Regions from separate parts of the Senimuribacter intestinalis genome, predicted to be linked through region 1. Evidence: predicted binding sites of a transcription regulator. Region 1 holds the regulator's gene; each other region holds the start of a gene.
The links. Region 1 encodes LexA, which represses DNA repair genes until DNA is damaged. Its sites were predicted from a motif close to AGAACANNTGTTCT; they were not measured.

Region 1 (3,702 bases):
CCATGAGGATTCTCCTGCGGAGAAAGTTTTGCCAGAGCAAAGGACTGTACAGGACCGATGATCAGTGCACTACCGCAGATAACAGGAATGTACAAAATTGCCAGCAGAATCGAAGATTCTGTGTGAACCAGAGAGAGTGCAGCGGTGCAAACTCCGATACAGAGGAAACCCAGCGGCAGCAGTACTTTTCCGCCTTTTTTATCATAAATCTGTCCTGCAATCGGTGCAATCACACAAGATAAACAAATAGCAGGGAACAGCACCATTGACGCATTGAACGGTGACATACCTATGCCGCTTTGCATAAACAATGGTATTACAATGTTCATTGCGAAGATAACCAGCAGGGAAATCATGTTGATGATAACGCCGATGGAGAATGCTTTGATTTTAAGCGGACTTAACTGAATAAGCGGCTCAGTCAGAGTTCCCTGTCTTTTAACAAAGAAAATCAGGAAGATAATGCCGATAATTGCAGCTAAAAGAGCGATGGTCACATTACCTGCTAAAACAGTAGAAATACCGTAAAGTATACCGATCAGTGCCAGACTGATGAAAATGACCGACAAGACGTCCAGCTTTGGATGGGTTAGTTTTGCGATATTCGGCAGAAGTACTGCGCCGCAAAGGAAGCAAAGCAGAGCTAAGCCGCCGAAGACCCATAATAGCACATGCCAGTCAAAGAATTCTAACAGTGCGCCTGCAACGATGACACTGCTGGAAGGTCCCAGTGTTGTCATGGCTCCCATAATACCCATGAAAGTACCCAGTTTTTCTTTTGGAGCGACTTCCAGCGTGATATTCATGCCGATTGGAATCAGCATACCTGTACCCAGAGCCTGGACGATACGTCCAATGAGAAGAACTGAAAAATTGCTGCTGACAGCGCCAATAACACTGCCGACAATGAGAAGACCTACGGTAAATAAGTACAGTTTTTTAGTCGGAATGCTTTTATATGCAAAAGCAGAGACCGGAACCATGATTGCAGCGCCGAGCATATATGCGGCTGCCAACCATTGTACAGTGCCGACACTGACATGAAAATCTTCCATGACAGCAGAAAATGATACATTTAAGAACGTTTCGTTAAACGTTGCGAGAAAAGCAGAAAAGGCAGCAACAAAGATAATTAGTTGATACTTGGTTGTTTTTTCTTTGGCGCCAGATTGCGTCTTTGGGTTGTGTGTTTCAACCATTTCAAAACTCCTTTCGATTTTGACAAGAATAAACACACAAAACTAAACGCTTTTCAAAACTTCGGAAAGGCGCAGCGTGAGACAATAAAAAACACACGCTTAGCCTGTACCGTAATCAGATTTACGAGCGCTTGCTCTACGTGTGTCGTTTGCCATTTATATAATTGATAATATTATTTTAACAGATTTTAAAAATCGGGTCAAGTGTGGAAAAAATTGTAAATTCTTCCTGCGATATGATTGGGTTTAACTAAAATATCGGAAGACACCTTTGACCTTGCCAAGAACCTTGACGTCCTGCACGATAATAGGACTCATAGTGTCATTCTCCGGCTGCAGTCTGATGTGACCGTTTTCTTTGTAGAAGGTTTTGACTGTGGCTTCGCTTTCGAAGCCGTCAATCATAGCGACTACGATTTCGCCGTTTCTGGCAGTGCTTTGCTGTTCAACGAGAATCAGGTCGCCATCCATAATGCCTACATTAATCATACTCTCGCCGCAAACTCTGAGCATGAAATTGGAACCGCCTGCATACTGGGCAGGAATCGGAAAGGTTTCTTCTATATTCTGTTCTGCAAGGATCGGTGTACCTGCAGCAACTCTGCCGACTACAGGAACATCGATAATATCTTCGCGATGAAAGTCCTCTGCATAAGATGGTGCAGTGGAAGTCGAAGATTCTGATACCTCTTTCTCCATGTCGACAACCATAAGCGCTCTCGGTTTGGACGGGTCCTTCTTCAGATAACCCTGCTTGACAAGGCTTGCGATGTCCTTGTGAGCGGTAGAGGTGGACTTGATATTCAGAGCACTGCAGATTTCTCTGACCGTAGGAGGGTAGCCCTTGGTTCTGATCTCATCCTTCATAAAATCTAAAATCTTCTGTTCGCGTTCTTTAAGCTGATTCATAATACCCTCCGTTTATTTGCTTAATTGAAATTCTTTGTTCGTATTATATCATAAAACGAACAAAAAGTAAACATTTGTTCACGATTATTTAAAAATGATTTTGCAATTATGCAGAATAGATGATAAAATAAAAAAGCTGGCATTTGCTGCCGATACATTTTATCAGGAAATATATAAAGGAAAATTTTATGATTATCGTTACTCTTTGCAAATTACTGCTAGCGCTTACAGTTGGCTACTATTTGAACAAGAAAGACATATTTACAAAGGACGTGAATCAGAAGCTTTGCACTTTTGTCATTGATGTCTGTCTGCCGCTGGTGATTCTTACTTCTCTCAGTGAGGCGGACGGCGCCATGGGCAAAGAACTTTTGATTCGATTTGTTCTGGTCGGCGGTGTTTTTTACTGTTTGCTTCCGTTTATTGCAAAGGGAATCAATGTGCTGACAAGAATTCCAAAGGAAGACAGACCTGTCTATGAACAGTTTTATATCTTTGGAAATACGATGTATATGGGATATCCTGTGACAGCGTCTCTTTACGGCAGTGGCTGTATTTTTCAACTGAGTATTTTTCATCTGGGATTTGACATTTTATACTATACTTATGCTAGATGGCAGATTTGCAAAGGCGCTGGTACGACAAAGGGAAAACTCTCTGTGCGGGAACTTTTGAACCCCGGTACAGTCGCTTCTCTTTTGGCGCTTGCTATGTTCTTTGGCGGTGTGAAGCTGCCCGACGGTGCAGCGGAGGTTTGCAATTTCATTGGAGAAATGGCATCTCCGCTTTCTATGGTGGTCATTGGCGCAGGCATTGGTACCTATTCTATCAAAAGTGTTTTTTCCTGTGATAGGAAGCTGTATTTGGTTGCTGCCATTCGTCTCTTACTCTTTCCCGCGGTGGTTTACGTTGTGATGACTTTCCTTGGTTTTGATGGAGTCCTTCGAGGCGCTGCGGTCATTTCTCTGGGGATGCCTGTTGCGGCAATGGTTTCTATGGGTTGTACGGAACAGGGCTATAAAGAAGAATTGGCGTCTGCCGGCGTGATTCTGACAACTTTGCTGTCACTACCGATGATACCAGTGCTGCTGACGTTAATGGGCTGAGGATTTATTTCAAACCCAGACTGGTCAGCTTGTAGTTGAGGGCCTGTTTTGTGATACCAAGTGCTTTAGCAGCCTCAGTTTTTGTCGGATAAGAGGCTAGGGTTTTTGTTAGAAGTTGTTTTTCGAAAGCTGCCAGGTATTCCTGATAGGTGCAAGGCTGCTTACTGCTGTTTTCAGGTGTGGTGCTAGCACGGTCTCTCATGTAGTCCGGTAGGTCATCTGCAGAGATGAATGCATTCTCAGTTATAGCAAAGGCTCCCTCAAGCATATTTCGCAGTTCACGGACATTGCCGGGCCAGTCGTGCAGATGGAAAAGACGTATCGCTTCTTCAGTAAGGCCGCAGATATCCCGGTTGAATTTTTTATTAAATTGATCAATATAGAATGCCGTCAGGTGGTCAACATCACCCTGACGGTCTTTTAATTGCGGAAGTTTGAAGGAGATGATGTTGAGTCTGTAGAACAGGTCGCTTCGCAGATGCCCTGCC
Region 2 (3,702 bases), on a different contig from region 1:
ATTTCAGCTGATAAATTTTTTCGATTCCGCAGATTTCTGACTGACAGGTGTAAATAAAAGCATGAATCCCTGCCAGCCTGCTTTCCTCCACACACTGAATCCGATCCACAGACACTGCGATTCGCTCGCCGGAATCCTCATAATACTTGAATTTGTATGGAACCGGCTTCTTATGGCCTGCAAAGACTGCAACTACGTCTATAGGTTTTGCCACGATCTTCATAGCTTATATCCTCCCATCATCACATAATTTCCATCATTGACGCCGCCTTCCAAAGGCTTCATATCCGTATTGACAAAAGTCCCTCGATAAATGGCTGTTTGCCCAAATCGATCTCTAATCTGATCCACCACTGTATTTAAGTTTTCATCTTCTACAATTCGCTGCAAATCATAGATAGACAGCTGGTACTCATCTTTGCGAACAAAAGCAGACAAATGAATACCTATCTGGCGAATAGGCTCTCCTTTCCAGCACGCAGAAAACAGCTGACACAAGTAATCGTAAATGCCAGTGGTGTCGTCCAGAAAAAAAGACAGCTGCATCTGATGGCTATAACGAATAAACCCATTAGTCTTAACGCTGATCCCGATCAGCGACGCCTTGCACCGATGCCTTCGCAGCCTGCTTGTTACTCTGTCGGTCAGTGCCAGAATATAGTGCTGCGCCTCCTCTTTATCCGTCACATCATAGGGCAGTGTCATGCTGTTGCTGAGACCTTTCTGCAAAACCTGATCATTGGGCACTACTCTATCATGATCAATTCCATTGGCGTATTCCCAGATCAGCTGTCCATGGCTTTTCAAAAGGCTGCGCAAAAGTGCCTTATCGCTATGTGCCAGGTCCCCTATCGTATTGATATTAATCTTTCTGAGTTTCCGCACGGATGCTCTGCCCACCATAAACAGTTCACCTACAGGAAGAGGCCATAACTTCTCTTCAATTTCTTTGCGATTTAAAAGCGTGTGCACCTTGTCTGGCTTCTCTAATTCCCCTGCCATCTTCGCCAGTAATTTATTAGTACCCACTCCGACATTGACGGTGAATCCCAATTCTTTTCGAATCCGATCCCTTATGCTAAAAGCGGTCTCTATCGCTTGTGCACAATTCCGATTGCCCCTGTCCAGTTCCACAAAGCACTCATCTACGCTGAAACGCTGTATCACTGGTGAATATTCCTGCAAAATACTGTACATGGCCTCACTGCACGCCAGATAAAGGTCATAGTCCGGAGGAAATACCTGCAGATTCGGACATTTGCGGAACGCCTCAAAAAGGCTCTCGCCAGTTTTAATCTGGTATTTTTTCGCTGCCATAGACTTCGCTAAAATAATGCCGTGACGATCTTTCGGGTCTCCTGCGATGACAGAAGGAATCTGTCTGATATCCTGTCCGTATCCCTGCTCCAAAAGTTTCACAGCGCTCCAGCTGAGATATGCTGAATTGGCATCCACATGTAAAATCGTCATCCCCTACACCTCCTAAGAGAACGTATGTTCTTTTCGTAGTTTCACTATATCACGTTCCTTGACTCCATGCAACAGGAAACTTTTCCCAAAATCTGCTTTCATGAGACCCTGCCTACTCCCGCATTTTACGCAAACAAAAGCAGAATGCGCGCTAACGGTTATTTGCCGTCAAACCAACATCCTGCCTTATAAATTTGCCATTTCTAGTATTGCAGAAATCCTTTGCCGCCTCTGTACCTCAGTTCACATTCAGCAATTCTCCCCCCCAGTCTGCAATTCCTCAAAATCATGGTTTGCTCTTTAAACTTCTACAATCGCCTCAATTTCTACCGGTGCATCCATAGGAAGCTGATTGGTTCCCACAGCAGTTCGTGCGTGTCTTCCCTTTTCACCAAAAACATCATAAAGAAGCTGCGAAGCAGCGTTTGCTACAAGATGCTGCTGCATAAAGCCTGTCTTGCTATTGACAAACACCTGGATTTTCGTAATGTTTTTTACCTTATCCAAATCTCCCAAATAGTCCTTCAGCGCTGCCATTAAATTGATAATGCATCTTCTCGCTGCCTCCTCAGCCTGTTCCATAGAAACAGTATCTCCTACCTTGCCGCTTACTAAAAGCTTTCCATCAACAAAAGGTACCTGTCCTGCAACAAATAGAGCATTTCCCAGTTGTTTTACTGGAATGTACATTGCACCTGGAGGAGACGCTAAGGGTAATTCTATTCCGAGTTCTTCAATTCTTTTTTCTGTAATCATTAAAATCACCTCATCTTTCATCATTGTCTTTACTAATTTGATTATACTCCGCAGGAGTTTGTTTGTCAATATTCAGTTGACAAACAGTCAATTAATTTCATGTCATCCTCTGCTGCATACGTCATCGATAGGATTCCCCTATCGGTTTTGCTTACAATATGTCTTGCTGATTGCCACAAACCATGGTAAAATAATACTGGTTTTGTCAAAGACAAGTTAGCTTTAGGGAGGATTATCGCCAATGAGTCAAAACAAAGAAAATAAACAGACCAAAGAACAAATTTTAGATTTTATGACCCGTACCGCAGAAGGCCTTGCACAGATGTTTGGTCACTCCTGCGAAACACTGATTCACGACATGAGTATACCGGGTCACCCTATTATCGCTATTTATAACGGTCATGTCAGCGGAAGATCTGTAGGCTCTACTGCCGATATTTTCGGTGATGATATCATGGCAGAAGGACACCTGCAGACAGTAGGAACACGCACTGCTCAAGCAGAAGATACAGATACTGCGCCTTATCATTTTAAGCCGGAAACTGATATCATCAACTCCCTCGCGATTACCAAAAATGGGAGATATATCAAGTCTACGACTTTTAACTATGTGGGGGAAGACTATCACTATGCACTGGGAATTAATTTTGACTACACGTCTTTAGGCAGCGCTATGTCCACCTTGGAAGGTCTCGTTGCCATCGGCAGCGATCTCAATGATGCCATCAAAGACTCCAGCAACAATCAACTGGAAGAAATCTTCAAAGACTGCCTGTCCATCGTTGGAAAAACGCCGCAGGCTATGAAAAAAAATGACCGTCTGCAGCTCATTGCCCTTTTAATACAGCGCAATGCCTTCAGCTTTCAGAAGTCAATTACATACGTTGCAGAGCAGCTGAACGTATCCCGTTATACAATCTATAAATACTGTCACGAAGTGGAGGAATCGCTTAAATAATTCACTTAACACATTCACTAACTGACAATTCCCTTAAAAACCGCAAAAGATACTCATACGCCTCCCTGCCGCGAACAACAATCTCAACACCTCTGGCAGAATTAAAAACCAGAATCGAAAGTCCGCTTCCAATAGCGGTCTTTTTTATAATTTCAGCCGCTTCCATCGCGCTTATTCCTGTAACCGCTGCCTGAGCCTGTCCTGCACATTCCTCTATAGCAATCAGCTGTGGAGCAGCCTCCTGCCACCGTATTGCATCATTCATCTTTTCCAAACCTCCTATCCGAAAAATAAAAGCGACATTGCTGCCGCTTTTATTCATACTATAATCTCATTTTATGTACACATTACTGTGCTGCTTTTCTAGCCTCAATCTCTTTTTTCAGTTCCGGCAGCTTCTTTTCAATTTTGTAAATATACAGCAGAAGCAGCCCCATGACTACATATACTGCAAGCTGTGCAGTGAACTGCAGATGGAAAAAGGCGCTAAGCACATTTGCCGGCTGGGTTGCAGCAGT
Region 3 (3,702 bases), on a different contig from region 1:
ATCTTGTAATCTGTGTATTTTTCCAAGACGGCGCAAAAGAAGCAGCTTCTACGATTTCTCTTACAACCTCGCGATCCACAACTTCTGGCTTAAACTTTCTGATACTTCTTCTTTCCTTTATACAAGTAATTGCTTCCATAGTTTCTCCTTACTCAAATTTCCTAAAGTCACTTTAGTATACCTATTTTTTATAGTAAAGTCAATACGAGAAAAGCCTGCTTAGAAAGGTTACGAATATTGGATTTTCGTACCTATGCCGCTTTTCTGCAAAAAAGGTATCAAAAATTAGAGTCACTTTATACTAACCAAAAGGTTTTAAGCAAATACAACGAAATAGAATTGAAAGTCTTCGTTCTTTTTTCTTTTCTATGGTTCCATTTTCGTACAAACCTTTCATTATACAGAAGTAAATTCCTTATTTTTCATATAATGGATATAAATAATTTGCAGGTTTTCGTACCTTTTTCGCAAAAATCGCTTAAAAGTACTAATGGTGGTTTTCAAACTTTACCATGACAGCCATATGGCTGATTATGAATTGAACAGTGACCAGACACAAACTTTTGTATATGCGTGCCTTGCAGGCGTTGCACTTAATAATATTTTAAAGCAGTCCGGCATAAAATTTGGTATGAAATTAACAAATGGACTCATCAAAAAAATACCCGGTAGAGTTTTAACTAGAATAAACCAAAAAGTAGGATTTAGATTTATAACAAAATCAGGAACAAAAGGAATTTTTAATTTAACAAAAATGCTTCCAGGCGTTGGCGCTATTGTCGGCGGAGGTCTTGATTTTACAGAAACTAAAATTATAGGTAACCGCGCATATAAATGGTTCTTTGATAATGACTTTTCAGTTGACACTGATACCAACTATTTTGATAATGAAATAGATATTCAAGATATCGACTTTAATGCTCCAGTACATGATGATGAAAATGAATTATAAAAAACAGTATTCACAAAAAGCTGTGCGTCTTTCTCTTAAGGAAAAATGCCGCACAGCTTTCGCTTGCTGTAAATAAACTATTCGATTACCACACCGTCTTCATCAACCATCATGCCATCCATAGATACAGGTGCTGCTTCCCCTTGCTGTTCTTGCAGTGTTTCTAAAAGCTGATTCTGAACTTTGTCCAGCATGTCTGGATTCTCCTGCAGCCACTTCTTCACATTCTCACGCCCCTGTCCGATTCTATCACCGGCATAGCTGTACCAGGAGCCTGCCTTGTCAATGATTTTCAATTCTACTGCACTGTCCAGAACATCTCCGGCCTTAGAAATGCCTTCTCCATACATGATATCGAATTCTGCCTGTTTAAACGGCGGAGCAACCTTGTTCTTAACAATCTTGACCTTAGTTCTGTTTCCAAGCATCTGGTCGCCGCTTTTTATAGTTTCCACCCTTCTGACGTCAAAACGCATGGAAGAATAGAATTTAAGAGCGCGTCCGCCTGTGGTAACTTCCGGACTTCCATACATGACCCCGATTTTCTCACGGAGCTGGTTGATGAAAACCACACAAGTGTGAGAACGGTTTACATTACCTGCAATCTTTCTAAGTGCCTGAGACATCAGTCTGGCATGAAGACCCACGTGATTATCTCCCATGTCGCCTTCGATTTCGGCTTTAGGAACTAGCGCTGCAACGGAGTCGATTACGATAACATCCAGCGCACCACTGCGTGCTAGCATATCACAAATCTCCAGTGCCTGTTCTCCTGTATCCGGCTGAGATACTAAAAGCTCATCAATCTTAACGCCCAAATTCTTTGCATAGACAGGATCCAGCGCATGTTCTGCGTCAATAAATGCCGCCTTGCCGCCCTTCTTCTGTGCTTCTGCAACGATATGTAGCGTCAATGTTGTCTTACCGGAAGATTCTGGTCCGTAGATTTCTACGATTCTTCCCTTCGGCACACCGCCTACGCCGGTTGCCAAATCCAAACTGATGGATCCTGTCGAAATGGTCTCTATGTTCATCTTGGTATTGTCGCCAAGCTTCATAATAGCGCCCTGACCGAATTGTTTCTGAATCTGATCCATTGCGTCCTGCAATGCCGCTTCTCTCTGTTCTTTCTCACTCTTCGGGTTCTTTGCATTTTTTTGTTCTTTTGCTGTAGCCATACTTTACCTCCAATAAAGAACGTTTGTTCTTAAATTATAATACCCTATTATTTGCTTTCGGTCAAGGCTTTTTTGCATAAAAATTTTTTACAAATTTTATTTGTTCCTTAAGTCTCTGTCCGTTCATACTCACTATAACATATTTTACATTATATGTCAACAATTGAATTTAATTCCATGTCTGGTCAATCGTCTTATTTATCATGTCAAACATGCTGAGCACAGCGTAATGCCGGTTCCATTTGCGGCTCACATTGCGCATTCTGACTTCTTTTACCTCTGTATGACCATCAAAAACGCAGCCGATATAAATCAGCCCCACTGGTTTTTCAGGGGTTCCGCCACCTGGTCCTGCAATGCCGGTTACAGAGATACAGAGTCTGCTGCCAGTTTTTTTTGCAAGACCCTCAGCCATTTCTTTCGCTACCTGACTGCTTTCCGCCGTATACGCTGCTAACGTTTCTTCTTTCACGCCCAGCTCGTCCATCTTTGCGCCGTAGGTATAAGTCACAAGTCCCCGGTCAAAGACCTTTGAAATCCCGGGCGTATCAGTCAGCGCCCCGGAAAAAAGCCCTCCGGTACAGGATTCACAAGCTGAAACGGAAATATTTCGTTCAAGAAGTTTCTTTGCAACCACATCTGCCAATTCCTCATCGTCAACGCTGTAAATATACTCGCCCACCTTTTCAGAAACCTGTGCAATCATATTTTCCACGGCTTTTACGGCTTCCTCGCAGGTCGCACGCTTGGAAGCGATTCTCACGCTGCACTCGCCTTCCTTTGCGTAGGTGGCAAGGGTCGGATCCGTCTGCGCATCAATCAAGTCCAAAAGCTTGGTTTCCAACAGTGATTCGCCAATGCCGAACATGCGCAGGGTTCTGTAGTAAATCACGCCGGTCTGCAGCTTTTCCAGGTATGGACGCACTCTGTTTTCCCACATCCATGTCATCTCCCGCGGCGGTCCCGGCATACAGATAATCATTTTTTCATCCTCGCAAAGGGCTAGTCCTGGCGCACTGCCCACTTCGTTGCTGAACACCTCTGCCCTGCTAGGCATCATCGCCTGCTTATAATTATTAGGAGTCATCGGCTTTCCGTATGCCTTTGCTCTGGCAACCAGCCTCTCCATACTTGGCTCATGAAGCACCAGTTCATCGTGCAAAACCCTGCAGGCTGTCTCTTTTGTCAAATCATCTTCTGTCGGCCCAAGACCTCCCGTGGTGATTACCAGGTCACAATCGCGAAAAGCCATTTCAATCATCTCAGAAAGGCGTCCAGAATTATCACCCACCGTGTAATGATACATAACGTCAAAACCCAGCAGATTTAACTGCTGGGAAAGATATACAGTATTAGTGTTGGTAATCTGACCAAAGAGAATCTCCGTTCCGACACTTAAAATTGCAGTCCTCATCGCATGCTCCTCCACTTCCATGCAAAATCTTGATTATGCGTAACTCTCACTGGTTTACATAGAGAACACGCTTTTATTCTTCCAAATATATTCTATCCCGGAATATACCGTCATAATCAGGGAACCCCACAGGAATATTTCTCCTGCAAGCCCGCAGT
Region 4 (3,702 bases), on a different contig from region 1:
TGGATTTAAGGCAAAAATGCTGTCTGCTGAAGAAGTGGAATTCTATACAGGACATGCCGTTGGCGGCGTTTGTGCTTTTGCTGTCGAAAATCCCAAAGTGCGGATTTTTTGTGATGTGTCTATGAAACGATTTGAGACGGTGTTTCCTGCCTGCGGCAGTGCAAACAGTGCCATCGAACTGACTTGCGATGAGATTTTCGGGTTTTCCAAGTCAGAAGCGTGGATTGATGTAAGTAAACTGCCAGAGGAGGAGTAAACTGCATGGAACTGACAAAAAAACAGAGAACAAAAAAAGAATTACGAAGAATTCTTTTCTGTACGGCAGGGGCACTCCTTTACGCTTTTAATCTGAGAAGCTTTGTTCGAACCGGGGGATTGTTTCCTGGAGGCTTTGCGGGAATTACGATTCTGCTTCAGCAGATTGCGGATACATTTCTGGGACTGTCCATTCCGTATACGGTACTGTATATTCCGCTGAATTTGGTTCCTATTTATATAGGTATTAAGTATCTGGGAAAACGATTTACATTTTATTCCGTTTATGTGATTGTATTGAGCAGTTTCATGACGGATATTCTGTCAGCTGTGACAATTACTTATGATGTACTTCTGATCTGCATTTTCGGAGGCATTCTAAACGGTGTAGCAATCAGTCTGGCGCTTTACGTGGGGGCCAGTGCAGGTGGTACCGATTTCATATCCATTTACTTCTCTCAGAAGAAAGGCATTGACGCGTGGAACTATATCTTTATGGGCAATGTGTGTATTCTTGTTGCGGCAGGCATTCTTTTCGGTTTTGATAAAGCATTGTACTCAATTATTTTTCAGTTTTGCTCTACGCAGGTTATACAGATGCTGTACAAAAGATATCAGAAGCATACGCTGCTGATTATCACGGAGCAGCCCAATGTAATTTACGGTAGGATCAAGGCGATTACCAACCATGACGCAACCCATTTTAAGGGAATTGGGTGTTATCAGGGAACAGAACGGAATATGCTGTATTCTGTGGTTTCCAGTGAAGAGGTAAACAAAGTTCTTGCAGCGATTATGGATGCTGATCCGGGCGCGTTTGTTAACGTGATTAAGACGGAACAAATTGGCGGCTGGTTCTATAACAGACCTAACGACTAACATATATTTAAATACAAAAAAGGGATGCATGACTGCACCATTTTCCTTAAACGGTATCCGCACCATTTATGAACCAATAAGGTCTTATGGTGCGGATTTTTACGTTCCACTTTGAGATGGCTTCCTTTAGAGCAAATTGAAAGAAAAACGAACATTTGTTTGCAAAGGCGATGAGTTTATGGTATAATAAACTCATTCTTGCAAAGAATTTTTTATTAGATTAAGATTAAGAAGGAACTCTTTTGGGTAAACAGATTGAATTGCTGTTTTTTACAGTAGTTCCAAAGATATTCAAGACAAAGACTGATTCATAGGGGAGGAACTTTCATGAGTCAATTCAAATTAGTATCAGAATATAATGCTATGGGTGACCAGCCACAGGCAATAGATAAGCTGGTCAGCGGGATTCTGGACGGAAAGAAGCACCAGACACTCATGGGCGTCACCGGTTCCGGAAAGACCTTTACCATGGCGAACATCATAGAAAAGGTACAGAAGCCGACCCTTGTTATTTCTCATAACAAGACGCTGGCAGCTCAGCTTCACGGTGAGTTTAAGGAGTTTTTTCCAGAGAACGCGGTAGAGTATTTTGTGTCCTACTACGATTACTATCAGCCGGAGGCGTATGTGCCGTCTACCGATACCTATATTGAGAAGGATTCCGATATCAACGACGAAATAGAAAAGCTGCGCCACTCGGCAACAGCAGCTTTGGCCGAGCGGCGCGATGTCATCATCGTAGCGTCTGTCTCCTGCATTTATGGACTGGGAAGCCCTTTTGATTATGAAAATCAGATGATTTCATTGCGGCCGGGGATGGAGAAGCCCCGCAATGAAATTTTGCGCAAACTGATAGACATCCAGTATGTCCGAAACGATTTGGAATTTGAGAGAGGCACCTTCCGCGTGCGGGGAGATATCATCGATATCTTTCCGGCAGGGTCCGATAAGGCAGTTCGCATAGAACTCTTCGGTGACGAGGTGGAGAGTATTAAAGAGATGAATCCGCTGACAGGAGAAATTCTGGGACTTAGGAACCACATCGCAATTTACCCGGCATCCCACTATGTTACCTCCAAGGAGAATATGGAGCGGGCGCTGGTTACCATAGAGGATGAGCTGGATCAGAGAGTGCGCTGGTTTAAGGATCGGGGCAAACTGCTGGAAGCGCAGAGAATTGAGCAGAGAACCAGATACGATATGGAAATGCTCAGAGAAATCGGCACCTGCAAGGGAATCGAAAACTATTCCCGTCATATCAATGGCCTTGCGCCGGGCACCAGACCGTATACTTTGATAGACTATTTTCCCGATGATTTTCTGCTGATGATAGACGAGTCTCATGTCATGCTGCCGCAGCTTCGTGCCATGTATGCAGGGGATCGATCGCGGAAATCATCGTTAGTAGAGTACGGATTCAGACTGCCGTCAGCGCTGGATAACAGACCGCTGCAGTTTGAAGAATGGCAGGGACTTGTCAATCAGGCAGTGTATGTCAGCGCCACGCCAGCATCGTATGAGAGAGAAAAGGCTGGCGGCATTACAGCAGAGCAGATTATCAGACCGACAGGTCTTTTGGACCCGCCGATTGAAGTGCGAAAGACCGAAGGACAGATTGACGACCTGATTGGCGAACTGAAACAGACCGCTGCCAAAGGAGAACGTGCCTTTGTCACCACTTTGACCAAGAAGATGGCAGAGAGCCTGACAACCTATTTGACCAATGCTGGAATCAGAGTCAGATACCTTCATTCGGAGGTGGATACTTTGGAACGCCTTGAGATTATCAGGGATTTACGCCTCGGAGAGTTTGACGTGCTGGTTGGCATCAATCTGCTGAGAGAGGGACTGGATATTCCGGAGGTATCGCTGGTGGCAATTTTGGATGCCGACAAGGAAGGTTTCCTCAGAACGGAGACTTCACTGATTCAGACCATCGGCCGTGCCGCTCGTAACGTAGATGGCAAGGTTGTTATGTATGCAGATTATATCAGCAAAGCTATGAAGGCGGCAATCGACGAGACGCAGCGAAGAAGAGGCATTCAGGCGAGATATAACGAGGAACACGGAATTACGCCGAAGAGTGTACAGAAATCAGTCCGCGCGGTCATTGAGGCAACCAAACCAGCAGAGGATGAGGGCAGATATAAGGGCAAGAAGCCGATAGAAATGACCCAGAAGGAACTGAAGGATTACGTAAAGGAATTAGAAAAAGAAATGAAGGATGCTGCGCAGAACTTGCAGTTTGAACGTGCGGCGCAGCTGCGTGACCAGATATTTGAATATAAGAGCCGGCTGTCATAAGGTTGGCGTGATTTGCGGCGCAACCGTCGGTATAGACTAGACGTAACATAGAGATAATTTTACAGAAACGGAGTTAGATATATGGCAAATGAAATTATTGTAAAAGGTGCCAACGAGAATAATCTGAAACACATCGATGTAAAAATCCCGAGAGATAAGATGGTGGTTTTGACCGGTCTTTCCGGTTCAGGAAAATCTTCGCTGGCATTTGATACGATTTATGCAGAGGGACAGAGACGATATGTGGAGAGTCTTTCTTCCTAT

Region 2: the regulator LexA is predicted to act here: its motif matches at 1,488-1,501, upstream of NFR88_RS13030 (DNA polymerase Y family protein).
Region 3: the regulator LexA is predicted to act here: its motif matches at 2,147-2,160, upstream of recA (recombinase RecA).
Region 4: the regulator LexA is predicted to act here: its motif matches at 1,283-1,296, upstream of uvrB (excinuclease ABC subunit UvrB).

The regions. Positions count from the first base shown of each region.
Region 1 covers NZ_CALPCF010000003.1:121,730-125,431, reverse strand. Annotated here, with positions in the region: gene NFR88_RS04000 (MFS transporter) at 1-1,199, opposite strand, end outside; gene lexA (transcriptional repressor LexA) at 1,446-2,108, opposite strand; gene NFR88_RS03990 (AEC family transporter) at 2,297-3,214, shown strand; gene NFR88_RS03985 (sigma-54 interaction domain-containing protein) at 3,219-3,702, opposite strand, start outside.
Region 2 covers NZ_CALPCF010000017.1:59,242-62,943, forward strand. Annotated here, with positions in the region: gene NFR88_RS13025 (hypothetical protein) at 1-223, opposite strand, end outside; gene NFR88_RS13030 (DNA polymerase Y family protein) at 220-1,470, opposite strand; gene NFR88_RS13035 (RidA family protein) at 1,771-2,226, opposite strand; gene NFR88_RS13040 (helix-turn-helix transcriptional regulator) at 2,468-3,184, shown strand; gene NFR88_RS13045 (hypothetical protein) at 3,186-3,449, opposite strand; gene NFR88_RS13050 (MFS transporter) at 3,532-3,702, opposite strand, start outside.
Region 3 covers NZ_CALPCF010000006.1:25,090-28,791, forward strand. Annotated here, with positions in the region: gene NFR88_RS07025 (nitroreductase family protein) at 1-139, opposite strand, end outside; gene NFR88_RS07030 (hypothetical protein) at 524-952, shown strand; gene recA (recombinase RecA) at 1,030-2,130, opposite strand; gene NFR88_RS07040 (competence/damage-inducible protein A) at 2,300-3,544, opposite strand; gene pgsA (CDP-diacylglycerol--glycerol-3-phosphate 3-phosphatidyltransferase) at 3,599-3,702, opposite strand, start outside.
Region 4 covers NZ_CALPCF010000002.1:207,187-210,888, forward strand. Annotated here, with positions in the region: gene NFR88_RS02995 (YbaK/EbsC family protein) at 1-256, shown strand, start outside; gene NFR88_RS03000 (YitT family protein) at 262-1,134, shown strand; gene uvrB (excinuclease ABC subunit UvrB) at 1,462-3,438, shown strand; gene uvrA (excinuclease ABC subunit UvrA) at 3,520-3,702, shown strand, end outside.